4 regions of the Paenibacillus sp. J5 genome follow, and region 2 is predicted to be linked to each of the others. Evidence: riboswitches for the same ligand, from Rfam matches in the RefSeq annotation. Region 2 holds a riboswitch; each other region holds the start of a gene.
The links. A riboswitch is a leader RNA that binds a small molecule or an ion and turns the genes downstream of it on or off. The one in region 2 is predicted to bind cyclic di-GMP.

Region 1 (7,488 bases), on a different contig from region 2:
GGGCTGCGGCTGCATCCTCTCATTCACAATATAGATCTGTGTATTGGCGATCGGCCTGCCGATCGGCGGCAGCTCGGGAATATCGCCTGCAGGATCGATCGTATACGCCGTCACAACATGCGTCTCCGAAGGGCCGTAGTGATTATGCAGATAGACACCGCGTAGCCGCAGATGCTCACGGAATTTCTCCGGCACGATTAACTGCTCCCCGGCCGTAATGACATGCTTGACCGACGACGGGAACCGATCGGCATACGCCTTCTCATTCAGTATGAACTTGAGGAAGGATACTGGCATGAACAATATCTCAATCTGCCGCTCCTCGATGACCGTCAGCAGCTCGCCCACATTCATCCGCAGCTCGTTCGTGATCAGATGCAGTGTGCCGCCTGCCGCCAGTGTCGACCAGATCTCCTGCGAGCAGACATCGAAGCTGATCGTCGTGAATTGCAGCACATGACCGCTGTAATCGACATTGGTGTCCTGATACACATAGAAGAGCAGATTGACGATATTGCGATGCTCGATCATGACGCCCTTAGGCTTGCCAGTCGTACCCGAGGTATAGATGACATATAGCAAATCATGCGGCTCGTTCACATGCAGCAGATTGGCGTTCTGCTTGCTATATGCTTCTTCCTGATCAATCAACAGGATCTCGCCGCCGAAGGACAGCTTACCTGCGAGTGCCTCCTGGGTGAGCAGCAGCCGCGTGCGGCTGTTCTCCAGCATATAGGCCACCCGCTCCTGTGGATATTCGGGATCAATCGGTACGTAAGCTCCGCCCGCCTTCAATATTGCCAGCAGCCCTACAACCATCTCCAGCGAGCGCTCGACCATCAGGCCGACGATCTCGTCCCGACCGACTCCTCTACGCCGCAGCGTATGCGCCAGTTGATTGGCCCGCTCATTCAGTTGCCTGTAGGTCAGCGATCTGCAGCCGAATACAAGGGCGGTCTTATCCGGTGTCCGTTCCGCCTGCCGCTCGAACAATTGGTGAATGGTCAACTCCTGCGGATAGGCCGCTGCGGTCGCATTCAGTCCACACACGATCTGGTGGGTGTCCTCTGCACTCAGCAGTGCCAGCTCGCTCAGCAGTCTGTCCGGGTGGATGATGGCATCAGCTAGCAGCCGCACATAGCGGTCGCCAAGCGCCTCCATCTCCTCACGATCAAACAGCGCAGTGCTATATTGCAGGTCAATTCGCAGACCATCTGCCTCCTCGTTCACATCCACCAGCAGATCATACTTGGCGATAGGATGAACATAGCGATGAACCGCTGTCTTAGCTCCCGCAAGCTTGAGCTCTAGCTGCCCTGTATTCTGCATGACGAACAGTGTATCGAACAGCAGATTGCGGCTCGGATCACGCTTGGCATTCAGCGAGCGAACCAGCTCCTCCAGCTCATAATCCTGATGCTCGAAGGTATCCAGCAGCGCCGATCTCACCTCGTTCAGGAATCCTGCGAACGTCTTGCCACGCTCGGGATAGCAGCGAACCGGCAGCGTATTGACCAGCATGCCCACCAGCCTCAGGGCATCCTCATGCATGCGTCCTGCGACAGGAACACCGGTGATAATGTCCTCCTGATTCGTATAGCGGAACAACAGCGTCTGATAAGCGGCGAACAAGACCATGTACAGCGTCGCTCCCCGCTCAGCGGCGAACCGCTTAAGCTGCATTACCGTATCCTTAGGCAATTGCAGGGAGATCGTATCTCCATCATAGCTCAGCTTCGCCGGGCGCTCCTTGGACGAAGGAAGCTGTAGAATCGGCAGCTCTCCAGACAGCGTCCGCGCCCAATATTCGGCGGCATTCGGCCTATATGGCTGGCGCTCCTCGCGGTTGCACCATACCGCATAATCTGAGAATCCAATTCGAAGCTCCGGCAGACTCTCTCCGTTGTACAGGCTGGACAGCTCCTCAAAGAGCAGATTCGCCGAGATGCCGTCGACAATGATATGGTGAACGTCAATCAGCAGCACCCTTCGCTCAGGCGAGAGCCGGAAGAGCCACGCCCGCAACAACGGCGCTGAAGACAGATCGAACGGCTGTATGCACGCGCGAAGGCTGGCATCCAGCTCCTGCTCGGAAACATCCATCTGTAGCAGCTCGAATGGCACATCCGTATGCACTCGCTGAACAATCTCATCCCGCTCCCAGTGCAGGGAGGTCCGCAGCGCGTCATGCCTGGCAATCAGAGCACGCAGCGACTGCTCCAGCCTCTCATGGCTTACCTCGCCATCGATACGGAACACGAATGGCGCATTATACGCCGTACCGACCTGCTCCATCTGCTCGATGAAGTACAGCCTGCGCTGAGCGGGAGCTACCGGATAGACCTCGCTGACCGGCGCTCTGGCGATCGGCTCCATCATTGCCGTGGTCGCCTCCACTTGGGCTCCTCCCGATACAGCCTGCTGGCGAAGCAGCTCCGCGCACAGCCATTCCGCCTGCTCCCTCACCGTGATGCGCTCATACAGCATGGACACCGGCACGCGCATGGCGAGGCTGCGCTCCAGCTTCGTCTGCAGCATCGCCGCCTTCAAGGAGTCTCCTCCGAGCTCGAAGAAGGACTCGCAGGCTCCGATCCCCCCGGCGCCGAGCACCTCCTGCCAGCGAGTAGCCACCATGACCTCCAGCTCACCCTGCGGCTCCTCCTTCGTCTCCAGCTCCCGTTCTCCTGCTGGAGATGGAAGCGGCAGCGCCCGCCTGTCTACCTTGCCGTTGGCTGTGAGCGGCAGCGCCTCTAATTGAAGCAGCTTGGCCGGAATCATATAATTCGGGAGCTGCTCCGCCGCGAAGGCCGCCAGCTCGCTGGCCGCCAGCTCTCTATCCGCTACATAGTAGCCGCATAGATACTTCGCGCCCAAGGCATCCTCACGATCGATTACGATCGTCTCCAAGACAGCCTCATGCTGGAGCAGCCGGTGCTCGATCTCGCCGATCTCGATGCGGAAGCCGCGAATCTTCACCTGATGGTCGATGCGACCGAGAAATTCCACTGTCCCTTGCTCTGTCCACCGAGCCAGGTCGCCTGTACGGTACATTCTGCCGCCTGCGGCAAGCGGGCTAGGAGCGAACTTCTCCGCCGTCATCTCCGGCTGATTCAGATAACCTCGCGCAAGCCCATCGCCAGAGATGCACAGCTCGCCTGGAATGCCAATCGGCTGCAACTGCCCGAAGGCATCCACAATATGGAGCCGCGAGTTGTGAACCGGATAGCCGATCGGAATATTCGAGGACAGCGCCGTGACCGGGTACGCGGTCGTGACCACCGTATTCTCCGTCGGGCCATAGCAATTGTACAGTGTGTAGGTCTGCTTGCGGAACGTCTTGAGCTTGTCTCCTCCAGTCAACAGCACCCTTAGAGATGGCAGCTCACGCTCCATGAATTGCTCACAGAACTGTGTAGGCAAAAATCCGATCGTAATGTCCTGCTCCACACAATATCGCTGGAGCTCCCCGGCATCCAGCCGCAGCTCCTCCGGCAGGAGGTGAATCGCAGCGCCAACGAGCAGATAAGGGAAGATCTCCCATACCGAAGCATCAAAGCCAAAGCCCGCATACTTGATCGCGCGATCCTGGTCGCTTACTTCAAATTCTCTCTGATGCCAGGTACAGAGATTGATGAGCGAACGATGCTCAACCATGACCCCCTTCGGCCTGCCTGTTGAACCTGAGGTATAGATCACATAGGCAAGATCATCCGGCTGTGCCTGCCTGTCCAGCAGATCATCCGCACCCTGCCGAGCTTCGTTCTCCCAAGTGACCGTCCCCTGAGTGGCTGCCCCTGCCTGCACAGCCTCGGCCGCGCATAGAATCTCCCCATCGAACCCGGACAAGCCGTCCCTCGGCATTCCAGGCTCGATGACACACAGCCGTGTACCGCTATCCTGCAGCATGTAAGCGATACGATCGGCAGGATACGCCGGATCAATCGGAAGATACGCCGCCCCCGTCTTCAAGATCGCCAGTACGCCCGTCAGCATCTCCAGTGAAGGCGAGGCCATAATTCCGACGATCTGTCCCGGCTCGGCTCCTCTGCGCCGCAGTTGCCATGCCAGGCATTCCGCCCGCTCATTCAGCTCCTGGTAGGTTAGCCGTTCTCCCCGGCATACTGCTGCCGTAAGATGCGGCGCACGCGCCACCTGCTCCTCGAAGAGTGCATGTACGGTCGTATCGGACGGATACGCCATATCCGTCGAGTTCCAACTGGCAAGCAGCTCACACTCCTCCGCCGTCAGTAGCTCCACATGTCCAAGCGGAAGCTGTGGCGTATGCAGCCACGCCATGATCACATGGCGCAGATGCCCTGCCAGGCGGTGGATAAATGGCTGTGCAAAAAAGGCTGGCGCATATAGCACTTCCAGCTTCCCATCATCATATTGAATAATCAGATCGTATCGATGCTTCAGCTCTTCCGCAGGCACGCCCTTTCCCAGCAGCAGTCCCGTATTCAAGCTAGGCATCTCCCCTCCCAGGCCACATAGCTCTGTGGTCTCCTTCAGGGATAGAGCCGAACGCTCCCTGTCTGCAAGCTCAGCATGAGCCTGCAGCATATGGGTATGTATCGGCGCATTAGCATCTGTATGTATAATAAATGGAACCGTATGTTCTGCCGAACGAATGACTGCAAAAGCCGTCTGCTCCATTCGCAAGTATCTGCTCAGCAGTGCGCTCCAGGCACCACATAAGAGCGATTCATTATTTACCCCTCCCCATTCACAAGCCTCGTGAAGCTGCGCTTTATCCTCCATGAGCCATGAGTCTATGGACTCATGCTTCCATTGCTTATCCTGTGATGCAGCCGAATATAGCCTCAAAATCGAAGGCTCCCCCAGCAAGTCAAGCTCATTTGTCCATTTCGTCCGGTTCCATGCCTTTGCTTCCAACTGGTTCATTTTCATTGCTCCTTTTGAGTGTGTATGAGAGTAGAAGAATGAAAGCAAAAAAATAACTCTACTTGCCGAAAGTAGAGTTACATTTTAAGAAAATGAAGCATTCTTAAGTTCGGCAACTGGCTGGCATAGCGTTCCCGCTGTAGCCCCTGTAGCTTTGCGTCACTACCTTTCGATAGGTTTGCCCTATTCAGTTGTCACATAAAACCATCATATGAGTTACAAGTCCTAATATATCATAGTTGATATAAAAATACATGCATGATTTTGTGAAATTTCGTATACAAAATAGTATAAAAGTAAGTATGTAAAAGCAAAGTTATAGCTAATTATGACTTTTGTCATAGAAAAACATCAATAAACCTTGACCGATATTAGGAGTAAACCTATTAGGGGCCAAGGTTGAATCGTGTCAAAAAAGTGGACTAGCGGGCGTTCTTAATAATGCCCTTCGCTGTCGCAGCCGTAATCCACTTAGGGAATTCATTCAATAACTGATCGTACAGTTGCTCATCCGATACGTTCTCTATATCGTGCAACTGGAAGAAGCCTGCGTTGTCTACGATCCGCCCCTTCATCGTATCTAATTCCTTCAATACTTTAAAATTAGAGGTTCCGATTCCAACAAACTGCCAGAATACAGGCTGGACCGCCGAATTGGCTATGACCTTCCGAATTCTCTTGTCCACTCCACCGTCATTAATAAAAATAATGAAGACCGGGGTATCCCCAGGTTCCTCATCGATATATTTGCGAAGCACATCCTCCATAACGAGCGGCTCGTTATTGCTCCTGAACTTGGAGATCGCCGGGTTATCCAGCACCTCTCTGTTCACATAGCCTGGGAAGTCATGCTCCGTTACCGAAGGCAAGCGGCTGAACTCCGAATCATAGACCCAGACATCCAGTGTCGCATTATCATCAAACTTGCAGGCAACCGCCAGAATGCGTTCCACAACCTGTTGGACGGTTCCCTTCCTGTATAGCTGTATCATTGAGCCTGAGATGTCCAGGACGAGACCTACCCGTGCGACCACGCCGCTCAGTTGCTTCTTTTCTAGTGTAATCTGCACCAGTCGCTTGCGCAGATCAATCGGCGTCTGAGGCGGAGCCTCTTCCTTCAGGGGAACAGGAGTCTCCACCGCTGCTGCTGCTGCAGGCTCTTGACTGCTGCTCTCTTCGACCTCCAGTCCGAAGCTTCTGCATAATGCTTCCAGTCCACCGTAGTAACCGCTCCCGATCGCGTTGAATTTCCATTCTCCGTTGTGCCTGTACAATTCCCCTGCCACGACAGCCGTTTCCTTGGTCAACTCGGCTCCGTATTCATAGCGGTACAGCTCGGCTCTGGTCTGCCCATCTCGGATACTCACATATAGGCCGGACACATCTTGCATCGTATAGCCCAACTGCTCTGCTTCATGAATCGTGACCGTGAAGGCAATCGCTTCAATCTGACTGTCTACACGATCCAGCCATACTGCGATCTGCTCCTTCCCTCCGCGATCGGCATCCGCTGTGTGGTGGACGGAACCGCCCCGTTCCTCAGGATTGCCATAGAAGATAAAATGCTCATCCTGCTCACATCGTCTGCTTGCAGACAGCATGAATGCCGCCGCATCAATGTCCATCGTCTCTTTACCGACCTGCCAGCCAAAGCATATCAGAATGGACGATAATCGTCGCCCCTTCGTAATATCTACCTTCTGTCCCTTGAGCAGCTTCATCGATGTGCCGCCTCCCTATAATAACTAGTCCATCATGGATGAGTCGATCAACCTTCCCTCTGCCGCAGCGCCTCATACAGCAGCACCGTAGTCGCCATAGCAACATTGAGCGATTCGGCCTTGCCGCGCATCGGGATGCGCACGGTCTCGTCCACCAGACGCTCAGCCTCGGGCGACAGTCCCTTCGACTCATTGCCCATGACGAGCCAGGTTGGACCTGTCCAGTCGCAGCCATAGCAGGAGTGCTGTGCCTGCAGACTCGTGCCCAGCAGCCGCATGCCGCGGCGCTTGCCCTCAGGCAACAGCTCTCCCAGATCAGCATGAAGCACAGGCAGATGATACAGCGAGCCCATCGTAGAGCGCACCGTCTTCGGATTGTAGAGGTCGGCGCAGCCTGCCCCCAGCACCACAGCACTCGCACCGACCGCGTCCGCGCTGCGAATGATCGTGCCAACATTTCCCGGATCGCTCACCCCGTCGAGCACGACGACGAGCGCCTGCGAATCATATAAGGTCTCGGTCGAATAGCTCCGCTTGGCTACGACAGCAAATACAGGCGGCGGTGTGGAGGTGCCCGTACATTTGGCCAGGATGGTCGGCACAGCGCTCACCCATTCGCCAGCAGCCGACGACACCGCATCGTCTCTCAGCTCGGCAGGGATGCCTCTCTCCTCATCGAATACGATGCATTCGATCTCGGCACCCGATGCCGCCGCCTCCTGAATCAGATGAACGCCCTCAATGATATACCGGGCGCTGCGATCACGGTGCTTCTTCTCCAGCAGCGCAGCCCACTGCTTGACCTTTGCATTTTGTACGGATGTAATTCGTGTAATCGGTGTATTCATCTATGATCAGCCTT
Region 2 (7,488 bases):
AATGAGGCAGCGCAGATCATCGCGGTTATTCAGCGACTCAAAAAAAGCCTTCTCCTCCTCGTTAGGCCATGCAAATTCGTCATAGAGCGAAACAAAAGTATCCTTATTGCGCACCATCGTATCCATAAACTGCTTGGGGCTGATGCCTTTGTTTAATTTATTCGCAACCTGCTTGCTCATACGCTTCTCTCCTTGATCAATATGTAGTCTCCTTCTTCGCCTCGCTCGCCATGCCCAATGGGCTGGTCCGGTCGACAGAGCCAGAAGGTAAAATAACTGAAGTCAACTTGAATCTCCTTATTGTACCATATAAAAACAGATGCCAACAAAAACACATGATTTGTAAGTATTAGATTGTTTTGCTGCGGCTACGCAAATATTTAATGAGGAAATAGAGGATAGCAAGCGCAAGCGCGACAATAACAAAAGGCTTAATGTATGGCCCAGCCACCTCATCAATCTGTTCCCAGCGGTCGCCCAGTTGCATCCCCAAATAGACGAACATAATTGACCATGGGAGCGAAGCGAGCGCTGTCAGCAGTGTAAACAACCCGAAGTTCATTCTTGCCATGCCAGCGGGGATCGAGATTACCTGGCGCATAACCGGCACGAAGCGAGCGGTAAACACAATGCCTGCGCCATACTTTTTGAACCATCCCTCAGCCACATCGACATGCTTTTGCTTAATCTTCAAGTACTTGCCATACTTGTCCACAATAGGCCTTCCACCGAATCTGCCGATGGCGTAGAGCACCCAGTTCTGTCCTATCGCTCCAAGTGTGCCGAATACAATCGCCATCACAAACGATACATTGCCCTGAGAGACGAGGTAGCCTCCGTAGGCCAGCACGATCTCGCTCGGAATAACCTCCAGCATCAGTCCCAGAAAGATTCCGAACGCTCCCAGACTCTCCACCCACAACAACAAACTATGTAATACATCTGATATCCAGTCCATCACTTCCGCTCTCCACCTTCTCTCTCCTTTAGCTTCTCCTGCAACTCCTCATCTATTTTATCATATACACAGAGCATCGTTCTACAAGAGTCATGCCTTGACAAGCCTAAGCATATAATCAAACCAAGCTCTTAGAGCCTGAAGAAGAGCGCCACACCATTACGTGGAGGGAGTATGATGTCCAAGATATGGATTGTTAGCAAAAGACAACTTCGAGCCGTTGGCCTGATCTCGCTCACGGTTCTGCTGGCAACGGGCTACCTGCTCTGGAGCAGTAAGGATAGCCCGGCATCCGGTACGATGCCAAGCGAGCAAGTCTTTCACCTCGTCACCGGAGAATTCAAGACGACAACAGAGAGCGGAGAAGAACTGGAGGTCTATCGATTCGACCCAGGTACACTCTATATCCGCAGAGGACAGCCAGTGCAGCTCAACATCACCGGCGTGAACGGCAAGATACATCCGTTCGTCATTGAAGGGCTGAATATTCAAGGCGAGGTGCGTAAGGGCAAGATTACTACCGTGCGTTTCACCGCCGACCAGCCGGGCACCTATCCGATTGTGTGCCTTACCCATACAGAGCTCAAGAACGGCGGGCCGATGATCGGCTATCTCGTCGTACAGTAACCCTCTCCAAGAGTCCGGCTGCCGGTGCAGCGTTTGGGCTCTTTCTTTTTCCCTCTGTCAACTTCGGCTGTTTGCCGCTGTCCGCTGTGTCGCGGATGCCCTCTAGCTCCTGTGCTTCCCAACACTTCTGTTGGTGTCCAGGGTCCGCCTATGCGCATATGATGTGTTCAGAAGGAGAAGGAGAAGGAGGAAGTGCCATGAAGCCATCAAATGAAAAGCACAAGCCGCACTACCCGACGGCCCGCAACATTCGCCGCGCCTGCAGCAACGAGCTGTACCGCACGATCAAGCGGCTGAAGCTCTATGTGCCCAAGGAAAAAGCAGACCAGGCAGAGACGCTGTATTATCGCAAGGTGCTGCTCAATCTGCAATGGATTACCGAGCATCACAGCAACCGCAAGCTGCTCGCAGACTGGTGGGATGAGCATGTTAGCGAGGAGATTGCCGAGCTATGGTGCGTTGACCGCTCCAGGCTGTGCAGCGCATTTCGCGAATCCTTCGGAGGGTAGCCTGGCGCGTGAGCACACAAGAGAAAAACCTGCGATTAGCCTGGAGTGCAGGCGTTGTCGCAGGTTTTTGGAGCTGTCTGTGAGGTAGTGTGGTCAGATGATGGGGCTGCTATGGGGCAAGCGAAGCCTTAGCCGATAATCGCAAAGGCCTCTACGCCCGCAGGAATCGACCGCTCGCGGAACTGTACGCCTGCCGAGCTGAATACACGAATAACGAAATTGCGGTTGGTCAACGTCGGAATGCTGCTGAATCGGACGACGCCATAACGGTCAAAGGAAGCCGTCTGAACAAGCGTCCCTCCGCTATATATTCTTGCAAAAAATCCCGTCGTATCAAATGGCACCCCGTTCGTTTGCACCCACAGCACCGTCAGACGGCTCAGAGTCGGGCCGGTCTGGTTCGACTTGGCGATCGGCTTGACACGGCGCGGGATGCCTCCCTTGGCTCCCGCCTTATCCTTGAGCGGCGGTCTTACCCTTGCAACTGCCATGATTCCCTCTCCTCCCTATCGCTTTCATACATCCTATTCGGTGGATGCAGCTTTGGATTGGACGGATGGCGCATGGGCATTACTTGGCTCCCTGCAGCAGCCCCCTGCTATATTCCGCATATTGCTGAGCCAGTAGCGTCAGCTCAAACCGCCGGTCATTGGCAGTATGTGAACGTTCCGCCAGCTCGCGTGCGAGCTGCTCATAGCGCGCATACAAGGCAAGCGCTGCAGAGGCGGCATAGCCGGACTCCTGCTGCTTCTCTTCCATGGCGAGCTGTCGAGCCAGCTTCTCCATCTCGATAACAGCCCTCGTCTGCCGTTCCTTATTATAACGATCGCGCTGCAACGCCAGCTCCATGTAGTGCGCTGCCTGCTCCCAGGCGCCCGATTCCGCATGGCCTATCCCCAGCTCCCATAGCAGGTCGGACGATTGTGGCGAGTATCGCAGGCCATCCTCAAGCAGCTCAAGGCGGGCAGACGGCGCAAGCAGCGGCGCGAGTGCCAGCCGACTCTGCTGCTCGTAGGGATTCAGCCTCAGGGAGCGCTCCAGCGGCTCCTGCCGCTGCGAGAGCGGCAGACGGCTGGCCTCCTCATAAGCCGCCTGCGCCAGATGCAGACGGAGCGCGATCCCCGCGCCCAGGAGCAGCCCTAACGCCAGCACGGCCAGACCCGTTCGCTTAGCGAGCCGCCTCCACCTGCCAGAACGATGCACGCCAGCCTCTTCATCCACAGCAGAAGCGACACCCGGCCCGGAATCCCAAGCTTCCCTTTCAGAGCGCTTGCGTTCACGGGATGGGCAGGCTGGAGTTGGAGGCAGGCATACCGGGTCGCCCACGCCTATCGGCCTTTCCTCAACTATTAGCGTATTATTCACCCGCGATTGGACTTGTCCACTGCCGCCTGCGGCCTCCTGCGGAAGCATATACAGGGCGAGATAAGCCAGCAGCAGCATCCAGTAGAAGCCGAAGGCATTGTCCAAATCGATCGCGCCATGCGCCAACAGCACCAGCGGCGGCAGCGTCCAGATGAAGGCGGAGCGGCGGCTCACCGCGATGAGACTAAGGAGCAGGGCTACCGCCAGCAGCGCCAGACCAACTGCGCCAAGATCGAGCAGGATGTCCAGATAAGCGCTGTGCACTCTGCTGCCGACATAGGGCTGCTGCTGGATGCGCTCGAACTGCACACGCCAGGCACCGCCGCCGAAGCCTAGCCACGGTGATTCGCGCCAGAGCCGCAGCGCATCCTCATAGAGCAGCCGCCGCGCGCCGGCTGTCTCATATTGGCCGCTGCCAAGACGCCCGCCCAGCGCCTGCGGCAGCAGCCAGAGCGCTGAGCCGACCACTGCGGCGAGCGCGCCCCAGCTCCAAGCGCTGCTGGCGAGCACGCGGCGGCCGCTGCGCGGCTGCTGGCGCAGCGGTTGGCGCAGTGCCAGCAGCAACGCGGCGCCACCCAGCGCCAGCGCAATGACGAGCGCGCTGACCGCAGGCGGTGCGACGTGCCCCTGCACAGCGGGGCTCTGCTGCACCAGCACGCGGCAGAGCAGCACCGCGCAGAGCAGCGAGCCCGCTGAGCAACGCAGCAAGGCAGCGCGTTCGCCTCCGCGCATTACGAGCAGCGTGCATAGCCAGCCGAGGGCGGTGATGAGCCAGGCGCCGCGCGATTCGGTCAGCAGCAGCGCTGCCTGTGTCGGCGCTAGCAGCAGCGCCGGGAGCAGTACCTGCAGTCGCGCTGGGAGGCGTCTATTGCCATGCCATCCGCTTGGCAGCGGGCGTACAAGCTGCAGCAGATACCATACGAAGAAACTGCCCAGCACAACGGCCAGCATGTTCGGGTACTGAAACAAGCCCGCCAGTCGATACCCAAGCGCAGAGATCTGTGCATTGCCACTGCCTAGCAGTGCCTTCGGAAGGTGGAGCCACCCAAGCCAGCTCCCAAGACCCGTCCAGACGATTGCCCCTCCGGTAAGCTGAAGCGCCAGCAGCAGGCCAAGCCTGCCGCCCCTACACGAGACCGCATAGCAGGTCAGCAGGAGCCAGGCGCCGCTGCTTGCCCAGCGCAGCGCCTCCGAGATCGTATGCTGCATGGATACCGGCTCTTGAGCCAGATGCAGCAGATAAGCGATGGATAACAGAAATGGCCAGCCTGCAAGCAGCCTCTCCCATGGCGGAATACTGCGTCGCAGCCGTGGACAAGACCTTCCGCCCCATGGGCTGACACTGCCCGTTGCGATGCTGAAGACGAGCAAGCACGCTGCGGATAGCTGAAGCGAGGCCGCAAATCCATAATAATCCGCATCGAAGTACAAGCCGTCCCTCCAGGCTCCTGCCAGAAGAGCGACAAGCAGCAGCATGCCGACAGCTTGGGAAACTCCGCTTTTAATCATCCTATCTTCCTCCAGACCGGCAGCAAGGCAGCAAGCACATCGCGCGCCAATAAATTAATAGCTGATTGTCATGCTCCGGCACATCACTCACACCATAACGCAAAAAACAGCTTACCTTGCGGTAGCTGCCTGGCCACCCGTACCAGTACGGGAATCTATGCATAATGTTACGGTAGCCAGGCTGCCAATCATTCCGACATTGCTGCCGCAAGCGCATCGAAGCTGCTTCCACAGCGTACCTGCGCATTGAATTATAAACTACACTTACCAGCATTGTTGCCCGATATTGTGCGGCTTATAACGAACCTTAGACCCTATAGCTTTGCGTCCTTGCCTTTAGACAAGTTTGCCTTTTTCGTATAATTCATTACCGACCCTTGTCGGCTGCACGTACTAGAGAACCTTGGAGATCATCAGATGGAGACTGTCCTTCAGATCAATCTCATACGGCTCCTTCACCTTCGTCCCATCCGCCTCCTGAATAATGCGCACTGTCGGGCGGTGGACAGCCAATGAATCATTTGCACTGACGACTCCGATCTGACCCGAATTAAGCTGTATGGTCGTTGCAATCGGATAAATCGAGATATGCTTGCAAAACAGGCGAATCAGATTGACGTCAAAGTATGAATTACCTGCAGCAAATAAATATTCGATCGCCTCGGACGGCGTATAGCGCGGGCGATGTGGACGCGGCGATGTCAGCGCGTCATACACATCTGCAATGGCGACAATCTGGGCATACTCATGAATCTCGTCCTTCTTCAAGCCTCGCGGATAGCCTGTCCCGTCATAGCGCTCATGATGCTGTAGCGCGCAGTGTGCCGACAGCAGCGATAGATCATACTGGTGGCGAAGCAGATTAAAGCCCTCGACTGTGTGCTTTTGCACGACCTGCATTTCCTCTTTCGTGAGCGCTGCCTTCTTCTTCAGCAGCTCCTGCGGCACCTGGGTCATGCCCACATCGAACAACAACGCCCCGATGCCCAGATCCTCAAGCTGATTGCGGTTATAGCCTTTGGCGAGTCCGATAATACCCGCCAGTACAGCGACATTAACAGAATGCTGAAACAGGTACGCATCACTGGTATGAATCGATTCCAGATTGACCAGTACCTCTCGACGCCCCATAAGATCCTGCAGGATTTGCCCGAACACATTGCGAAAGGTGCGTCCAAGCTCTGGAGCCACAGCTCTTCCCTTGGTCGCCGGGTTATCCATAATGGAATTCATCGTCTTATACACAGAATCCACTGCATTTTTGCGCGTCTCCTCGCGAATAACCTCCTCCGGCATAATGTCATCCGTTACATGATCCTCAATGAATACATAATCGACCCCCATATCACGAAGTCGATCGATAAAGCGATCATTTAATTCCACCCCCAGACCTAGCAGAACGTGTCCGTTCTCCCGCAGAACTGGTTTGGCCAGCCGTTCTCCCGACCGGACTGACCCGATATTCACTCTTCTCATTGTTATCGCCCTTTTCGATGCTGGATTAAGAAAGGCCTACAACCTGGCATACAGGCTGCGGGCTCACATTAGTGGCAAGCAGGCGGTAACAAGCCCAAGCTCTCCTCAGCCTGCAACTGGCATTGGACTTGTAGCGGCGCCTCATTCAACTGGCAAGCAGACCTTCAGCTCCCCCTTCAAAGGCTGCTCGCTGCAAGAGACTGCACGTCTCATGCTTTTCTATACATGGAGACGATCCGATTTCGTCCACCGTTCTTTGCTTCATATAAGGCCGCATCAGCTTCAGAGAACAGCTCCCTCAGATACGCCTTCGGATTATCAACAGAGATGCGTCCTCCCTTGTCGATAGCCAGCATGCCAAGACTGATCGTCACTCCGATCGGTTGATTGCCTTGTCCAGGTTGAATAATATTGAATTCCACGGCCTCCTTCACGCGCTGTGCAAGCAGCATCGCCTGCTCTTGATTGGTATGGGGCAGATAAACAGAGAACTCCTCCCCGCCATAGCGGGCTAAAATATCCGTCCGGCGCAGCGCCTTCTTGACAACCGCAGCCGTGCTGGACAACACCTCATCGCCGATAATATGCCCGAATCGGTCATTGACATTTTTGAACAGGTCGATATCAAACAGAAAGATCGCAAATGGAATCTGGTATCTCATGTTCGTCATCACTTCATGCTCCAGTTGCTGCATCAGATAGCGTCGGTTGTAGCAGCCGGTCAAGCTATCTGTTACCGCCATTTGCTCCAGCATTTGGTTCGTTTTATATAGCTCGTCCTGCATTAATATCAACGCCCGGTTGCGCTCCAGCAGCACCTCATTCTGACGTTGTGTAACGTCTACCTGACGACGAAGCTCCGTAATATCCTGAAAGGTAATAATCCGGCCGAGCAACAGCGTGTTCGAATCGAATATCGGCGCTGTATAGATGGACATATGCGTATCATTGCCCAGCGTAATCTCGACCTGCGCTCCCTCCGGGCTGCGCTGCTCGTACTTTGACAGAAATACGTCCATATTCCCGACAATATGCAAGGGCGCC
Region 3 (7,488 bases), on a different contig from region 2:
GAAGCGCTGCGGCAAGCGGCGCAGCGATCCATGTCCATGGTTTGCTTCGTTTCACAGTTCTTCCTTGCACTGTCGGTCACGCTCCTTGTTGTCTTGAATATTGGGGGGTGGAGACGGTATTGATCTCTACATGAAAAGAGACGTAGCTGCGGCGCACAAGGTTCATAGGGTGGGTTCTTCATGGGAAGCCGCGGGCGTCCTGTTGATCTGTCTCCATCATAGCTAATGTCGGCGCTCAGAGCAATCTTGCCGCACGTATCTCTTGCGCCAATGCCATGCGGACAGTGCAAAGAGCCAAGGGGCGGGGACGATGCCCTTCCCTTGGCTCTGCTTGATGCTTGCAACGTGTTCTCTCGATAAGCTGCCGCCGCTGGCGCAGGCTAAGCGTATACGGAGGCGGAGATGGTGATTGGGCCGTTGGCTGTGGCCAGTGCAACTGTCGAACGGCCAAAGAGCTGGATGACATGATGGCCTACCGGGACATTGGTCAGGATCGTCTGGAAGGCTGTCGTATCGCTCTGGGTAGCGGTGGTGACACTCTGGAAGGCGGAGCCCGAAGGGATGCCATCGACCGTTACGGTGTAGACGAGAGAAGTAGGAGCAGCATTAATGGAACCGATGGTTGATAGGATCTCCAGGAAATTAGTCGGCTGAGCCACATAGATGCCCAGTGTGACCAGCAGCGTATCTACGCCTACTGGAAGATTAACTGCCGGTGGGACAGGAAGGCCTGCCTGGTTCCCGACAAGACCACGGTTATAGTTAATCAAGGTTGGCATGGGTAATCTCTCCTTTCGTTGGGGGATGCTATATTCTATGAGAGATTAGTAGGGGCGGTATGGATGAATAGCTGTACAAGCCTTAATTCCCACGCTTGTCCCTGCGATTGTGCGCTTACAGCTTCGGCACCTAGCGGCCGGGGCGATGCCGGTGGCCTCGTAAGATTAGTGAGAACGCCAGACAGACCTGATCGGAGTGATCAGGTCTGTTACGACAATTCGTTAGCGGTTGCTATGGCGGGTCAAGCCTTCTGTAGCAGGGTGTGCGGGCTATTTTGAGGCATCCGACGAGTTATTAATAAATGCGGCCATGTCTTGAATGAGCTGGAAGGACACATTGGCTGGCTCGTAATATTCGCTGCCGACGGATAAGCCCTTATATTCTGCAAGCAGATGGTTCACATTCGGATAGGACTTGAAGGTGACATCGGTGCGATCCTTCAACGCATCCTTCCAGGCAGTGAGCTCCTTCAACGGCACTTGCCAGTCGTTCTCACCTTGCAGCACGAGCAGCCGACCCTTCTGGCTGGCAGCCGTCTCCGCTGCCTTATAGTCACGCAGCGCGTACCACCAGTAGGCAGGCTGCAGCGGGAACTGAGCGGGTAGCTTATCGGTGGAATATTGGCGGTCGTTGATCACGTCGACAGCAGATTGCCAGAACTGCAACGCCTGCTCCTGAGCAGCGATCGTCTCTGCTGGCAGCTTAAGCTCCTTGAGGCGTGCCAGCAGCTCCTGCTGCTGCTCTGCGAGCAGGTCCTGGAACCGTCCAGCCGGAGCCGCTAGCATGATGGAGCCAGCGATGCTGTCGCTTCGGTCTGCCTCGACAATAAGTGGGACAGCGAAGCCGCCCTGGCTGTGACCGGCGACATAGATGCGGCTGCTATCAATCCCTGGCGTGTTAGCAAGCAACTGGACAGCAGCAAGCGCATCCTGAACGGTCTCCTCCTGAATGGTGATCTTCTGGTTGGACGACATCTTGACGGTATGCTCATACGTGACCTTGTCATACTGGAGTACCGCGATCTGCTGGCTGGCGAGTCCTACAGCCAGGTCGCGGAATACTTTGGCGCTTCCGATCGAGGAATCACGGTCATGCGGCCCTGAGCCGTGCACAAGCACAACGGCCGGGAATGGACCAGTTCCCTTCGGCAGCGTCAGCGTGCCCGGCAAGGCCATGGAGCCATCGCCAAGCTTGATCTCCTGTTGGGTATAATTGCCCTTATCATAATCGGGCTTCTGATACTTGCTTGGCACCGATGGCACGAGATTGAAATCATCCACCAGCCCGTCCTTACTGACACGGATCGTGAAGACAAAGGCTGTCTTGGCCGACTTGTACGTAATGGCCGTATTGGTGTGCACGCTATTGCTGGTAGTCTCGCGCCCAAGCTCCTGCTCCGGCTTGCCCAGATATTGCTCGAAGCCGCTCCACATGACGCCGAGCTGCTGGGCCGAGCCGATGGCTTGCTTCATCGCAGGACTTAAAACGGCATAGGCTGAGTCGGCATCGCCTGCCAGCAGCGCGGCAGCCAGCCGGGACGCGGCGTCCTGCTGCCCGGCCTCGTTAAAGGCGCGGGCGAGCAGATCGGCCGGAATATGGGTCTGATGCTTCACAACGTGCAAGGGCTGCCCAATCTCGAAGGGCTGTCCATTCAGTTGGGCTCTGCCCTCGGCGACGAATAGCACTAGCTTGCTGTCTCCCAGTGTGACTGTTGCGGTACGCGTAGCTTCATCCCAGGTGACCGTTGCTCCGATCTGCGCGGCTGCAGGTCGCAGTGGAATGCCCTGAGCTGCAGATGAAGCCGCAGCCGCAGTGTTCAAGATGGGAGCAGCGCCGAAGGCGGGGGCGGATGCAGTCAGCAGAGCTACAGCGAGCGACAATGCTGCGGTCTTGCGCAGCATGCGGGAATAGTTGTTCATTATGGAACTCCTCTCCAAATTAACTTATACGTAGTACGTTTGAACGAGCATAAAGTTCCACATTAAAAAGCCTAAACTTTAAATAACGAAGTCTGCTCCTGCAGGAGCGAGGAGCTCTGCTTCAAATTCTGAGACAGCTCGCTCAGCTCATTGGATGCGTGCAATTGTCGGCTGGCGAGCTCACTCATGGTGTTCATCTTCCCATTCACATCTGTAGAAGTCGATACCAGATTATCTACGGATTGGACGATCAGGTTCATGCCGCGGCTAATCTCTCCGATGGCAGCAGAGATGTCTGTCATCTGTTCGGACAGAATCCCCGACTGCGCCTCTAACTGCTCAAAGGTTGAGCTAGCGTGCTCGCCAGCCTCCCTCGTCTGCAAAATGACTGCGTTGAAGGCGGACATCCGCTGGGCGCTTTGCTCCAAATCCTGCCGGGTCAGATGCAGCTCGGCGGATATATTGCGAGCAATCTCGTCCGTCTGGGTAGACAGCTTGCGAATCTCCTCGGCGACGACTGCAAAGCCGCGCCCGTGCTCGCCAGCTCGCGCCGACTCAATCGAAGCGTTGAGCGAGAGGAGATTGGTTTGCTGGTTAATATCCTGTATGCCGGTCAGGAAGCTGCTAATTTGCCCATACCGTTCCTGTGTCGTGCGGAAGGAGGCGATCAGAGAGGCAAACTGCTCGATCGTCTCATGTACCTGTGTCATCACCGTATTCATCCGCTGCAGGCCGGTCTGCGCCGATTGGCGCATCTGCTGCATATCCTCGTTAATCTGTTGGCTGGAGGCGTCGATCTGCTGAGAGCTTGCGGACACCTGCTCCGTAATGGAGGAGATGGAGGCTGTCTCGTCATGCTGGGATTGAAGCAGCGTCTGGCTGTGGTCGACCCCGTCCTTGACCTCCTCGGACATATTCTTGTTCTGCTTCGATTGCCCATCCATCGCTTCCGAGATACGCAGCACCTCCTGACTGACATGATGAGTAGACCGGACCGTCTGGCGCAGATTATTCCCCATCTCCTGCAGCATCTGGTCGATGGCGCCAAATTCATTGTTCCGGGAATAGCTGTCGGCATAGGTGAAGTCGTTGTCCTTGTAAGCATTGATTCGCCGCGTGATGCTGCGCAGGCCGCGCCGGATGTTCATAGCCACCCGGTATGACATCAGGAAAGGCAGGATGGCAAGGACAATAATGTTGACAATGATGACGACAGTCGTCATGTCCACCCGGTCGGACAGCGCCTGCTTCGTAACGGCTATATCATTCGTGAAGCGCTCGTCCAGCTTTTCTGTAGAATACTGCAGCATCACGGTATAGGTTTGCAGCAGACTCTGCAGCAGATCACGCTTATCGAATTCACTCATATTGGTGTCGATCTTCTCATGAATGCTGACCAGATTATTGTAAGCCATCTGAATGACGTTGATCTGCCCAGAGTATTTATGCATCCCGTCTTCAGCGATGAACTGCTCGTCCAGCGCCTGGAAGTCCTGCGCTAGATTATCCAGCTTCTTGGGAATCGCCTCAAGCGTCTGTTGTATGTAGGCTTCGCGGGAGTTGTCCGATTCGGGGCCGGAACCGGTGCCGTGAATCAGAGACACCATATACAGCATCGTCTGGAGCATGCTGTTGCTAATCTCGCGATAGCCGCCCTCCCGCTCCGCCAGCAGGTTGGTTACCTCAATATCGTCTGAAACCACCCGATTGAGCGTAGTGATGGTGATGCCGGATGCGATGTTGACCACGGTGATGATGCTCACGACGACAATCAATTGCTTGACGATGCCGCCACTGAACATGAGGGAAACGCGGGGAAGCTTGAACTTGCTGAATGTTGCGGTGTTAACTTTCATTTTCTCCACTCCTTCGATGAACCCCGAGGAAAGGACAGACATGCAAAAAAGCCACCCGGAAAAGGATAGCTATGCGTCAATCTCGCACTCGGCAGCCTGGCGACCGTAGCAGCATTCCCCTTAGGCCCATGGCTTTGCGTACATGCCTTTCGACATGCTTGCCCTTTTCAGTTCAAGATATGTTCTCTATATGCCCAACGGTACGTCGACCTGAGCCTGTCCGCTCCTGTCTCTGCTGACCCCGTCTCCTTGCCGTTCTGGCTGAATGTCTGGTTCTTGCGAACGATCCAGGTAGGCACCTAGTCAGCAATACATAGATTATACGAGAGTGTGCAAATTTTGTAAATAGATGTCGGATCATGGCAGGTTTTCGCGCTCGCCTGACGGCTAGGGCTCAGGGGAGAGCCAGCCTCTCAGACCTTGCCTAGTGAACCCTAGCTGAGGCTCCCCTGTAGCATCACGCAGCAGCTAGTACCCCGAATTCTCTCCCATCAGGCTATCCAGCATATCATGATGCACGCGCTGCAGCGGCTTCTCGGCAGGGCCTTCAATGACCTCCCCCGTATACGAAAATCTGGAGCCGTGGCAGGGACAATCCCACGTGCGGTCACCGGCATTCCAGTTCACCTCGCAACCGACATGAGTACAGGTCGTGTCGACGATGTGGAGCTGGCCTTGCGGGTCTCTGTATGCCCCTTTGCGTTCACCATTCAGGGTGATAACAGCGCCTTGATCGTTGGACAGGGCGCCAATGCTCGTATCCGGCATCTCCAGCTTGCCTTTGACCAGATGCTTGAGCACATTGAAATTCTCGACGAAAAACCGCTTCAGACTGGGATCTGCATAGAAGCGGGACGGCGAATACATCGCGATATACGGATTATCCTTGCCGAGGACGATGTCCTTCAGCACATGCGCGGCGGCTGTGCCATTGGTCATTCCCCATTTTCGGTATCCTGTTGCAATCAGAATGTCGGGACGGGAGGCGGTAATCGCTCCCACATAAGGCATCTTGTCCAATGTAATCAAGTCCTGGGTCGACCATTGATACTCGATGCGATCCAGTCCCAGCACTTCCTCGCCGAACGCCTCTAGCGCCTTGTAATGCTCACGGGTATCCTTGCCTTGTCCCGCCTTGTGGTCGTCTCCGCCAATAAGCACGAGGCTTTCCCCATCTGCCGAGACCGACCGCAATGACCGACTGGGCTGATCTACGCATAGGTACATTCCCCCTGGGAATTGCGTTGTGGTCTTGCAGGCAAGCACATAGGAACGGCTAGCGTACATGCGGGCAGAATACAAGCCCATCCCCTCGTAAAAAGGAAAATGCGAGCAGGCGATTACACGTTTTGCGGTTATTTTATGCCCATCCCGTGTCAGCACTGCCGTCTCGCCTCCGTCCTCCTGGACGTTGACGGCAACCGTATGCTCATAGATGTGCGCCCCCGCCTTCCGCAGAGCATCAACCAGGTGAGCCAGATATTTCAATGGATGGAATTGCGCTTGCCCTGTCATGCGGAGTGCGCTGGTGATGCCGATCGGGAATGGAATGCGATCCACCAGCTCACCGGCGATGCTCAGGGTGGTATACGCTCGATATTCCTTCTCCATCTTGCGGGCCGACTGTTCTGTCGTTGCATACAGATAGGCATCCTGCTCGCTGTAATCGCACTCGATCCGGTGCTTCCCGATCATATCACGTATATGCCCCATCGCTTCAGCATTCGCTTCATAGTAGAGTCTAGCCGTCGTCTGTCCAAAGTGCTGGATGAATTCATCGTAAATGAGGTGATGCTGGGCGGTTATTTTGGCTGTCGTATGTCCTGTCGTGCCATTCAACAACCGGTCGGCTTCGATTAAGGCGACCTTCAACCCTTCCTGAACGAGCAGGTAAGCCGTTGTGATTCCAGTGATGCCCCCGCCGACGATGACGACATCCGCCTTCTCATCCTTCCGCAGCGCTTCGAATGCGGGCAGACTCTCCGTCTCCCGCCAGTACGGCTCCAACAATGACATGCAGATCCCTCCATTAATCGTTTCATTCTTACTATAATTTACAATTAACGGAGTATTAAACAGATTGGACAATAAATAATGTGGCACGGCGGCATCATCCTGGAGCTTCACCGATGCAGCTTGAAGCGTCATCAGCGGCCAACATGAAAAAACAGACGGAGCCGGATGGTTTCCGGCACCAGTCTGTTCTTCGGTTATTTCGGGAGGCGGCATCCTCGCGCAGCTTATGGGGAAGCGGACAGTAGCTGGCCCGCTTCGTTCTTCCAGCGCTCAACATAGCTGCCGGTGGCCCACTGCATCATGATGATCGATTCGTTATCCTTGAGCTTCAGGGTAAGCGCCGGCTTATCGGCAAGCGCCCAGCCATTGAGATAGAAGGCGACCGCATCGTTGGTTACGACAGCCACGGTCTCACCTGCGGGGGAGGAATAAGCATCGGTAGCCTTGGGCACACGTTCCCAGATTTCCTCCCACGGGGCGCTCAGCCGGTCGAAGGATGCGACCTTCTCTGGCGGAGCGGCAGATAGCTCCCGCAGTTGCATTTCATTCGTTCCCTCGACTAGCGCTTGTGCTGTCCAGCGTCCCGGCTTCCGCACCAGCGTCCACTGGCGGGGGCTGAGACCTATGATCCGGTCCGCGGAGAAGAAGTCGGTCAGCGGAATATTCAGCTCGGAGGCTGCGGCGAAGGCCAGCGTGCGGTTTACTGCGAGCTGTTCGATATTTTTGATCCAGACGTAGGAGCGCGCGCCAGCTCCTCCAGATCGGCTCTCCACCTGCTGTTCTACAGCCACATACCGGTTGCCCGCAAATGAGAGTCTCTCCATCGTGAGCGTGTCCAGTTGAGCGATATTGGAGGTCAGCTTGCTCTTGACATCGCCTGGACTCTGCTCCAGGCGCTTCGACTCTGAGGACTGCTT
Region 4 (7,488 bases), 170 kb from region 2:
GCCTACAGGCATCAAGATTTTTAACTGGCTCTTCACCATGTGGGGCGGCTCGATCCGCTTCACGGCAGCCAACCTGTTCGCCGTCGGCTTTGTTCCGACGTTCGTAATGGGCGGCGTAACAGGCGTTATGCTTGCTGCTGCGCCTGCTGACTTCCAGTACCATGACTCGTACTTCGTCGTTGCTCACTTCCACTACGTCATCGTAGGTGGTCTGGTATTGGGTATTTTCGCGGGTCTGCACTACTGGTGGCCTAAGATGTTTGGACGCATGCTGAATGAAGGACTCGGCAAACTGACGTTCTGGACCTTCTTTATCGGCTTCCATCTGACCTTCTTCGTACAGCATTTCCTGGGCTTGCTGGGGATGCCGCGTCGTATCTATACGTATCAGGACGGCCTGGATTTGAACCTGATGAACCTGATCAGTACAGTTGGCGCGATCTTGATGGGAATTGGAACAATTGTGTTCCTGGTCAACGTTGTTGTTACTTGGGCTAAGCCTAAGAATGCGGCTAATGATCCATGGGAAGACGGACGTACATTGGAGTGGTCGATTCCTTCGCCGGCTCCAGAGTACAACTTCGTGCAAACCCCGCTTGTACGCGGCTATGACGCACTGTGGAAAGAAAAAATGGACGGTAACAAGGGCATGACGCCTGCTGAACCGATTGGTCCGATTCATATGCCATCGCCATCGATTCTGCCTTTTGTGATGTCGCTGGGTCTGTTCGTTACCGGACTTGGCTTAATGTACAATTTTGTATTTGCAGGCATTGGCTTGCTCATTACATTCGGATGTATGTTCCTCAGATCGGTGTTTGATGATCACGGGTTCCATATTGAGCCGGAAGAACTGCAAGACAAGGGGGTAAAAGCATGAGTGCACATACGCATGTAGACGGTCAGCTTCCGCATGAGCCGGAGAAAGCCACCCTTGAAGGACGCAATAAAGTTCTTGGCTTCTGGCTATTCCTTGGCGGAGAGACGGTGTTGTTCGGCACCCTGTTCGCAGCGTTTCTGGCGCTGCGCAATCAGGTAGGCGACGGCAACCCGACATCGCAAGAATTGTTCGATCTTGGGCTCGTCGGATTGGCAACTTTCATCCTGCTTACATCGAGCTTGACGAGCGTATTCTCCATTCAGGCGATGCACAAAAATCAAGTGAAGCCCATGCTGATCTGGCTGGCGGTTACCGTACTGCTGGGCGCAAGCTTCCTCGGTCTTGAAATTTATGAATTTTTCCATTATGTGCATATGGGGCATGGATATACAACGAGCGCATTCAGTTCCTCGTTCTATACGCTCGTTGGTTTCCACGGCGCTCACGTTGCATTCGGTGTAACCTGGATTACGATTCTGATCTTCCAGGTTTTGAAGAAGGGTTTGAATACCGTAACGGCTCCGAAGCTATATGTTGCCGGCATGTACTGGCACTTTATCGACGTCGTATGGGTATTCATCTTCACCGTAGTTTACCTGATGGGAAAGGTGGCGTAACTCATGGCGGGAAACCACTCTACTTCCGAGCATCAGGGCGGACGGCATAAAGTCGAAGGCCCTCAGAAGCATATTATTGCTTATATATTCTCCCTGGTGTTGACTCTCCTTGCATTCACAATGGTAGCAGCAGGCGAGATCAATACTATGTTCACGTACATTTTGCTGCTAGTTATGGCTGGCATTCAGGTCTATATCCAGATGGCATTCTGGATGCACATGAAGGACCGTGGCCATATGTATGCTACAGTGGGAATTTTAACAGGTGTGTTTGTTGTATTTACGATGGTAGTTATGGCTGAATATTGGGTTTGGTGGTAATATCGAGCCTGATTAGGCGGAGATGGGCGGTCGCGATGTAGTGACCGCTCTTTCTTCATTTTTAACATGGAGGAGGTAATCCGAAGTGCTGGGGTTGCAGTACTTTTCCTTTGAAGACTTGTGGAGTCCAGTGGTGCTCTTCGTATGCGCCGCGCTAACGATCCTGTACTTTTATATCATCGGCCCGTGGAGGGAGAGACATTATCCGCTCGAGGCGAAGGTATCCGCAAAGTCGAAAATGTGGTTCGTGTTGGGGATCACCTTGTATTATCTGTGCCAGGGCGGGCCATTGGAGCTGCTGGGTCATTTGACCTTTACCTTCCATATGACGAATATGTCGATTACGTATCTGATTGTACCTCCGCTCATTTTGCTGGGTATTCCGGCATTTGTCTGGAGGCACGTGTTCTCTGCAAGCTTCTGGAGGCCTTTTAGATGGATGATGCACCCCTTGCTGACGCTGGTGCTGTTCAACATGTTGTTCTCGATCTATCATGTACCGGTTGTGCATGATTATGTAATGGTTCATTTCACCATACATCGAATCTATTACTTGGGCATGTTGATCGCTGCCTTTATGATGTGGTGGCAAATTGTATGTCCGGTAAAGGAATGGGCACGTCTTACGGATGTGAAGAAGATGGGCTATGTGTTTGCGAATGGTGTTCTGCTGACACCAGCCTGCGCCTTGATTATCTTCTCCGGTTCGCCTTTATTTGCCATGTACAATGATCCTGAAATATGGGCCAATGCGATGGGCTACTGTGTGTCGGGCGACACCAGTCTGCTGCTGGCGCAATTCCAAGGACCAGAGTTTTTTAATTTTATGCCTGCGCTGGAGGATCAGCAGCTCGGGGGCATTGTGATGAAATTTGTGCAGGAATTTATGTACGGTATTATTCTGGCTTACGTGTTCTATCATTGGTACCGTCGCGAGCATTCCGATTCCAATGATGATGTGCCGACTCCTGAACCGGCGGGCAGCTAGGTCCAGTCAGGGGTATGAAAGGCATAGTTTGCAAAATAGCCGTCACTTGGGCGGCTTTTTTGTATCTATGCGATGAAATTGAGTGCTGAAGGGTGAGTTACACTTTGGATCAAAAAGTGCATTAAACGACATCTTACGACATTTAATTAAATCTATTGACATATTGAACCAATATATAGTATAAAATAAATAGTGTTTAAGAACTATTAATAGGGCAAACTTAGTGAAAATTAAGGGCGCAAAGCCACGGGCCTAAAGTATGATATTACTACGGCAGCCGGGTTGCACAAGTGATGCATATCTCCTATGCGTACTGTTTGCCCTTGCGTAAAGTAGGGCCTTTTTGTATTTTTCCATTTCGGTTTATGTTGTGCAAGAAGGCGTTCATTTCTGTTCGTGCATGATTGGTAAATTAGTCTTATTAGGGGATGTGTAGAACGCATGGCTTTAAGTATGGAGTATTATCAGGCAGTATCAAGGGTAGGTTCCAATGTGTTATCAGGCTATCTGGGGATGTCCGTCTCGACCTTGGAGCTGCGAGAGCAGGTTCAGCTTAGCACAGATCCTGATGTCTCGGTGAAGATCGAGATGTTGGGGCAACTGGATGGCCGCATCATCTGCGCCATGAATGAAGAGACGGCCAAGCAGATCGTCGGGCGTATGTTTGGTGGAATGGAGATTCAGCAGTTGGACGAGATGGGCTGGAGCGCTATTATGGAATTCGGCAATTGGTTTGTGAGTGGAATCGCAACCGAGTTCTCTAATCAAGGGTTGGATGTGAATATTTCGCATCCGAGCGTTGACCAGCAGCAGGAGAAGGCGTCCCTGGATCACTTTGTTGTGACGCCGCTGGAGAGCGAGTATGGTGTGATTGATATTTATTCAAAACTTGTAATCAAATCAGCTTAGAATAGGAGAGGTCAACTCAGGATGGCAAGAGTAATGGTCGTGGATGACGCTGCTTTTATGCGGATGATGATTAAGCAAATATTGACGGAATCCGGGCATGAGGTCGTTGCCGAGGCAGTGAATGGTCTGGAGGCTATTCAAAAGTATAAGGAAAATATGCCTGATATTGTGACGATGGATATTACGATGCCGGAGCTAGACGGTGTAGAAGCAGTAAAAGAAATCCGCCAAGTCCATTCCAAGGCCAAAATTATTATGTGTTCGGCAATGGGGCAACAGCAGATGGTTGTGAGTGCTATTCAGGCAGGGGCAGCCGATTTTATCGTGAAGCCATTCCAAAAGGACAGGGTGCTCGAGGCCGTACATAAGGCGCTAGGTTGATTTCTATTGCCTACATATAGATGAGAATAGCTTGTTCATGAAATCTCCCTCTGGGGAGATTTTTTGCTTTTTCGGCCGTGTGGCTTGTGCTGCAGGACATTCTGCAACAAATAGTTGACACGGGGGAGACATAGTCATTATACTGTGTATATCAATATATACAGTATAACACTGAATCCAGGAGGGTCTATGAAACATTGGCGCGGGGCAATACATCTGTTGCGCTTTGAGTTGAAGCGCGATTGGCCGTCCTTTATATTCAACATTCTATTCTACACCTATCTGGCGATTATCCTTACACCGTTCGTAGATGAGTCAACGGTCTATTATCAACGATTGAGCTGGATGGTCAATTTTCTTTATCTGTCGCTGCTTCCTTGTATGGGCTTCGCGTTGAATCGCACGATATTCCGCTACTGGCAGGATGACCTCTATAGCCGTAAGGTGGCCATGTGGCGAACGATGCCGATTGCAATCGGGGAGATTGTATGGGCAAGACTGCTTCATCTGAAGTTGATGACGGGTATAGGCATCCTCTACTACTTCGGCTTGCACTATGTGGCGCTGGATCAGCTATGGAATACGGTACCCCATCCTGTAGTTTACATGGGACAGGTCATCGTATGGTATGCTTATGCGCTCGCTATGGGTGTTACGCTTGTATACTGGGAGATCTGTTATTCTGGCAAAACCTTTGTCATCATCTCTTTTGTATATACGTTAATCTTTGTGGGCATAGCAGTGATGCTGCAGAGGATGGGGATAGATGTAAACACCTTTATAATGGGGCAGATGAACGGAAGCGGGTGGTGGATCATGCTGCTGGCTTCAGTAGTGGTGGCCGCTGCTGCTATCGTAAGCGGGGCTGCCTTAATGACGGCGAAGCTCAAGAAGCGGCCCGTTCGATGAGGAAGGAGACGAGGTGATGCTGTGTGGATTCCTATTCAGATTAATGAGATGAGCGCGGAACCGCTCTACCACCAGATTACGGTGCAGCTCCGCGCATTAATTGTCAGCGGGCAACTGGAGGAAGGCACCTTGCTGCCATCGATCCGGGAGCTGGCACAGCAGCTCAAGTGCAGCATCATTACGATCCGCCGCGTCTATCAGGATCTGGAGGTACAGGGGCTGCTGCGCACCCGGCAAGGCACTGGCACTTATGTTGCCCGAGTAGATGAGCAGGAGCGAAGCAGGCATAGGCTGCAATCTGTCGTGACGGCATTCGAAGCGGCGGTAGATGCTGCGCTGCGTGTGCAATGCACATCGGAGGAGATGGAAACGATATTGCGAGAGGTCATTGCAGCGCGGCAGAGCAAGCCGACAGAGGGGAGGGAAGCGGATAGATGACGGATACGATTATTCAGTTGGAGCAAGTTGTACTGGAGCGGGAGCACTTCCGGCTGGGACCGCTCCAGTTGGAGATTCCCAAGGGGTATATCTCAGCAATAGTGGGGCCCAATGGTTCGGGCAAAAGCTCGACCTTCCAGTTGCTGCTGCGTCAGATCATGCCAGATAGCGGTACGATTACGCTGCTCGGTGAGCGTGTGGACGATGAGAGAGGCGAGCTTGCAGCGAAGAAGAAAATCGGTTATCTGCCGGAGGAGGCCAGCAGCCAGGAGAACTGGATGCGCGGCAAGGATAAGGCTGACTTTGTCCGCTACTGGTATCCGAGCTGGAATGTAAATCGTTACAACGAGCTGCTGCGTCTGTTCGAGGTCAATGACAATATGAAGCTTGGCAAGCTATCCAAGGGCTTGCGCCGCAAGCTGGATCTGGCGATTACACTGGCGCACAGTCCAGAGCTGCTGCTGCTGGATGAGCCCTCCTCGGGTCTTGACCCGATCTCCTGGAAGAAAATGCTCCATGTGCTGCAGCAGTATATGGAGGAGGACAATCGGACGATTGTGATGGCGACCCACATTATGGATGAGGTCAAGCGGCTGGCAGATTACATTATATTTATGGCGAACGGGCGCTTGCTGGGCGTCTATGAGAAGGATGAGCTGCTGGGCAATTGGCATGCCTTCTTCCTCAAGGAGCAGGATGCAAGTGAGCTCAGACTTAGGCAACTGCCTGGGATGGAGAGGCTGGAGGCAGTAGGCGGCGGCTTCCTGCGAGTCATATCGAGCGAGGCCAGAGCGGCCGAGCAGTGGTTGATCGCGGAGGGCTGGAGCATTAACGGTCAGCAGCCGCTGGAGATGGACGACATCTTAGAGGTTCTGATGGCGATAAGCGGTTAAGCCCGTAATACAATCTAAGCAGCGCTGCCATGGCAGAGGAAGCTTGGGCGATAATCTATAACTAAAGGAAGTGTATAAGATGAAGCCACTAGTGCTGGAGCAGGTGTCAAAGCAATATGGGGAGAAGACGGCCGTCAACCGGATGAATCTGGAGGTAGAGGCTGGTGAAATCTATGGTCTGCTGGGAGCGAACGGAGCGGGCAAGACGACGACGATGCGGATGGTGCTTGGTCTTATCTATCCAGACTCCGGTTCCATTCGCTACCACGGCAAGCCGTACAGTCAGGAACAACTCCGTATGCTCGGCTACCTGCCGGAGGAGCGGGGGATGTATCCTAAGGTGAAGATTAGCGATCAAGTGATCTATCTCGCGCAGCTTCGTGGCATGACGCGCAAGGATGCAGATCGCAGCCTTAGAAGCTGGCTGGAGAGGTTCAACATTACAGAATACTACAATATGAAGGTAGAGGAGCTGTCGAAGGGCAACCAGCAGAAGATTCAGTTCATCGCTGCTGTCATTCATGATCCGCAGATTCTCATTCTGGATGAAGCATTCAGCGGACTGGACCCGGTCAATGTCGAGCTGCTGAAGAAGACAGTGAAGGAGCTGCGGGACAATGGCAAGTGTATCCTGTTCTCTACTCACCGCATGGAGCATGTCGAGGAGCTGTGCCGTAACATTACTATTATGCACCGCTCGAACCCGGTTATTCAGGGTGAACTGAAGGATATTAAGAAGCAGTTCCCACGCGAGCGGGTCGTTCTTGGCAGCGAGCAGCCAATTCAGGGGCTGGAGACAGTCGCAGGCGTAGTAAGAGTCGAGCGGCTAGAGAATGGGTATCAGGTGTGGATTCAACGCGAGGACACGGCTCAACTGCTGCTAAGGCATGCGATGGAGCAGACGACGCTGACCCGCTTTGAGTTGCTAGAGCCAACCTTGAATGAAATCTTTATCAGAACGGTGGGTGAGTCCAATGAATAATTTCTTCACTGTAGTCAGCTTCACGATGCGCAACAAGCTGCGCGCCAAGTCCTTTGTGGTCACTACGATTATCATCGCGGCACTGCTATGCATCGGTGTGAATCTTCCTTACATCATCTCGAAATTCAACAGCGATAGCGGCCCGGACAAGATCGGCTACATCCAGGGTA

Region 1: linked by a shared signal. The riboswitch ahead of ACY1JZ_RS14090 (non-ribosomal peptide synthetase) and the one ahead of ACY1JZ_RS08910 (O-antigen ligase family protein) in region 2 are both predicted to bind cyclic di-GMP.
Region 3: linked by a shared signal. The riboswitch ahead of ACY1JZ_RS19620 (methyl-accepting chemotaxis protein) and the one ahead of ACY1JZ_RS08910 (O-antigen ligase family protein) in region 2 are both predicted to bind cyclic di-GMP.
Region 4: linked by a shared signal. The riboswitch ahead of ACY1JZ_RS08170 (chemotaxis protein CheX) and the one ahead of ACY1JZ_RS08910 (O-antigen ligase family protein) in region 2 are both predicted to bind cyclic di-GMP.

The regions. Positions count from the first base shown of each region.
Region 1 is NZ_JBUEDD010000007.1:13,037-20,524, reverse strand. Features, by position in the region: gene ACY1JZ_RS14090 (non-ribosomal peptide synthetase) at 1-4,905, opposite strand, end outside; cyclic di-GMP riboswitch class I at 5,014-5,098, opposite strand; gene ACY1JZ_RS14085 (vWA domain-containing protein) at 5,328-6,026, opposite strand; partial or broken gene ACY1JZ_RS14080 (TerD family protein) at 6,108-6,626, opposite strand; gene ACY1JZ_RS14075 (TrmH family RNA methyltransferase) at 6,674-7,474, opposite strand; gene ACY1JZ_RS14070 (potassium channel family protein) at 7,481-7,488, opposite strand, start outside.
Region 2 is NZ_JBUEDD010000004.1:323,613-331,100, reverse strand. Features, by position in the region: gene ACY1JZ_RS08935 (thioredoxin family protein) at 1-180, opposite strand, end outside; gene uptA (undecaprenyl phosphate transporter UptA) at 350-958, opposite strand; gene ACY1JZ_RS08925 (cupredoxin domain-containing protein) at 1,136-1,585, shown strand; gene ACY1JZ_RS08920 (dehydrogenase) at 1,783-2,094, shown strand; gene ACY1JZ_RS08915 (hypothetical protein) at 2,223-2,585, opposite strand; gene ACY1JZ_RS08910 (O-antigen ligase family protein) at 2,665-4,968, opposite strand; cyclic di-GMP riboswitch class I at 5,137-5,329, opposite strand; gene ACY1JZ_RS08905 (HD-GYP domain-containing protein) at 5,362-6,444, opposite strand; gene ACY1JZ_RS08900 (histidine kinase N-terminal 7TM domain-containing diguanylate cyclase) at 6,654-7,488, opposite strand, start outside.
Region 3 is NZ_JBUEDD010000011.1:63,476-70,963, reverse strand. Features, by position in the region: gene ACY1JZ_RS19635 (PdaC/SigV domain-containing protein) at 1-55, opposite strand, end outside; gene ACY1JZ_RS19630 (hypothetical protein) at 381-779, opposite strand; gene ACY1JZ_RS19625 (alpha/beta hydrolase family protein) at 1,050-2,699, opposite strand; gene ACY1JZ_RS19620 (methyl-accepting chemotaxis protein) at 2,771-4,555, opposite strand; cyclic di-GMP riboswitch class I at 4,643-4,728, opposite strand; gene ACY1JZ_RS19615 (FAD-dependent oxidoreductase) at 5,024-6,571, opposite strand; gene ACY1JZ_RS19610 (hypothetical protein) at 6,796-7,488, opposite strand, start outside.
Region 4 is NZ_JBUEDD010000004.1:156,302-163,789, forward strand. Features, by position in the region: gene ctaD (cytochrome c oxidase subunit I) at 1-880, shown strand, start outside; gene ACY1JZ_RS08155 (cytochrome (ubi)quinol oxidase subunit III) at 877-1,497, shown strand; gene ACY1JZ_RS08160 (cytochrome C oxidase subunit IV family protein) at 1,501-1,818, shown strand; gene ctaG (cytochrome c oxidase assembly factor CtaG) at 1,904-2,806, shown strand; cyclic di-GMP riboswitch class I at 3,010-3,096, shown strand; gene ACY1JZ_RS08170 (chemotaxis protein CheX) at 3,248-3,715, shown strand; gene ACY1JZ_RS08175 (response regulator) at 3,737-4,096, shown strand; gene ACY1JZ_RS08180 (hypothetical protein) at 4,286-5,005, shown strand; gene ACY1JZ_RS08185 (GntR family transcriptional regulator) at 5,027-5,443, shown strand; gene ACY1JZ_RS08190 (ABC transporter ATP-binding protein) at 5,440-6,336, shown strand; gene ACY1JZ_RS08195 (ABC transporter ATP-binding protein) at 6,416-7,318, shown strand; gene ACY1JZ_RS08200 (ABC transporter permease) at 7,278-7,488, shown strand, end outside.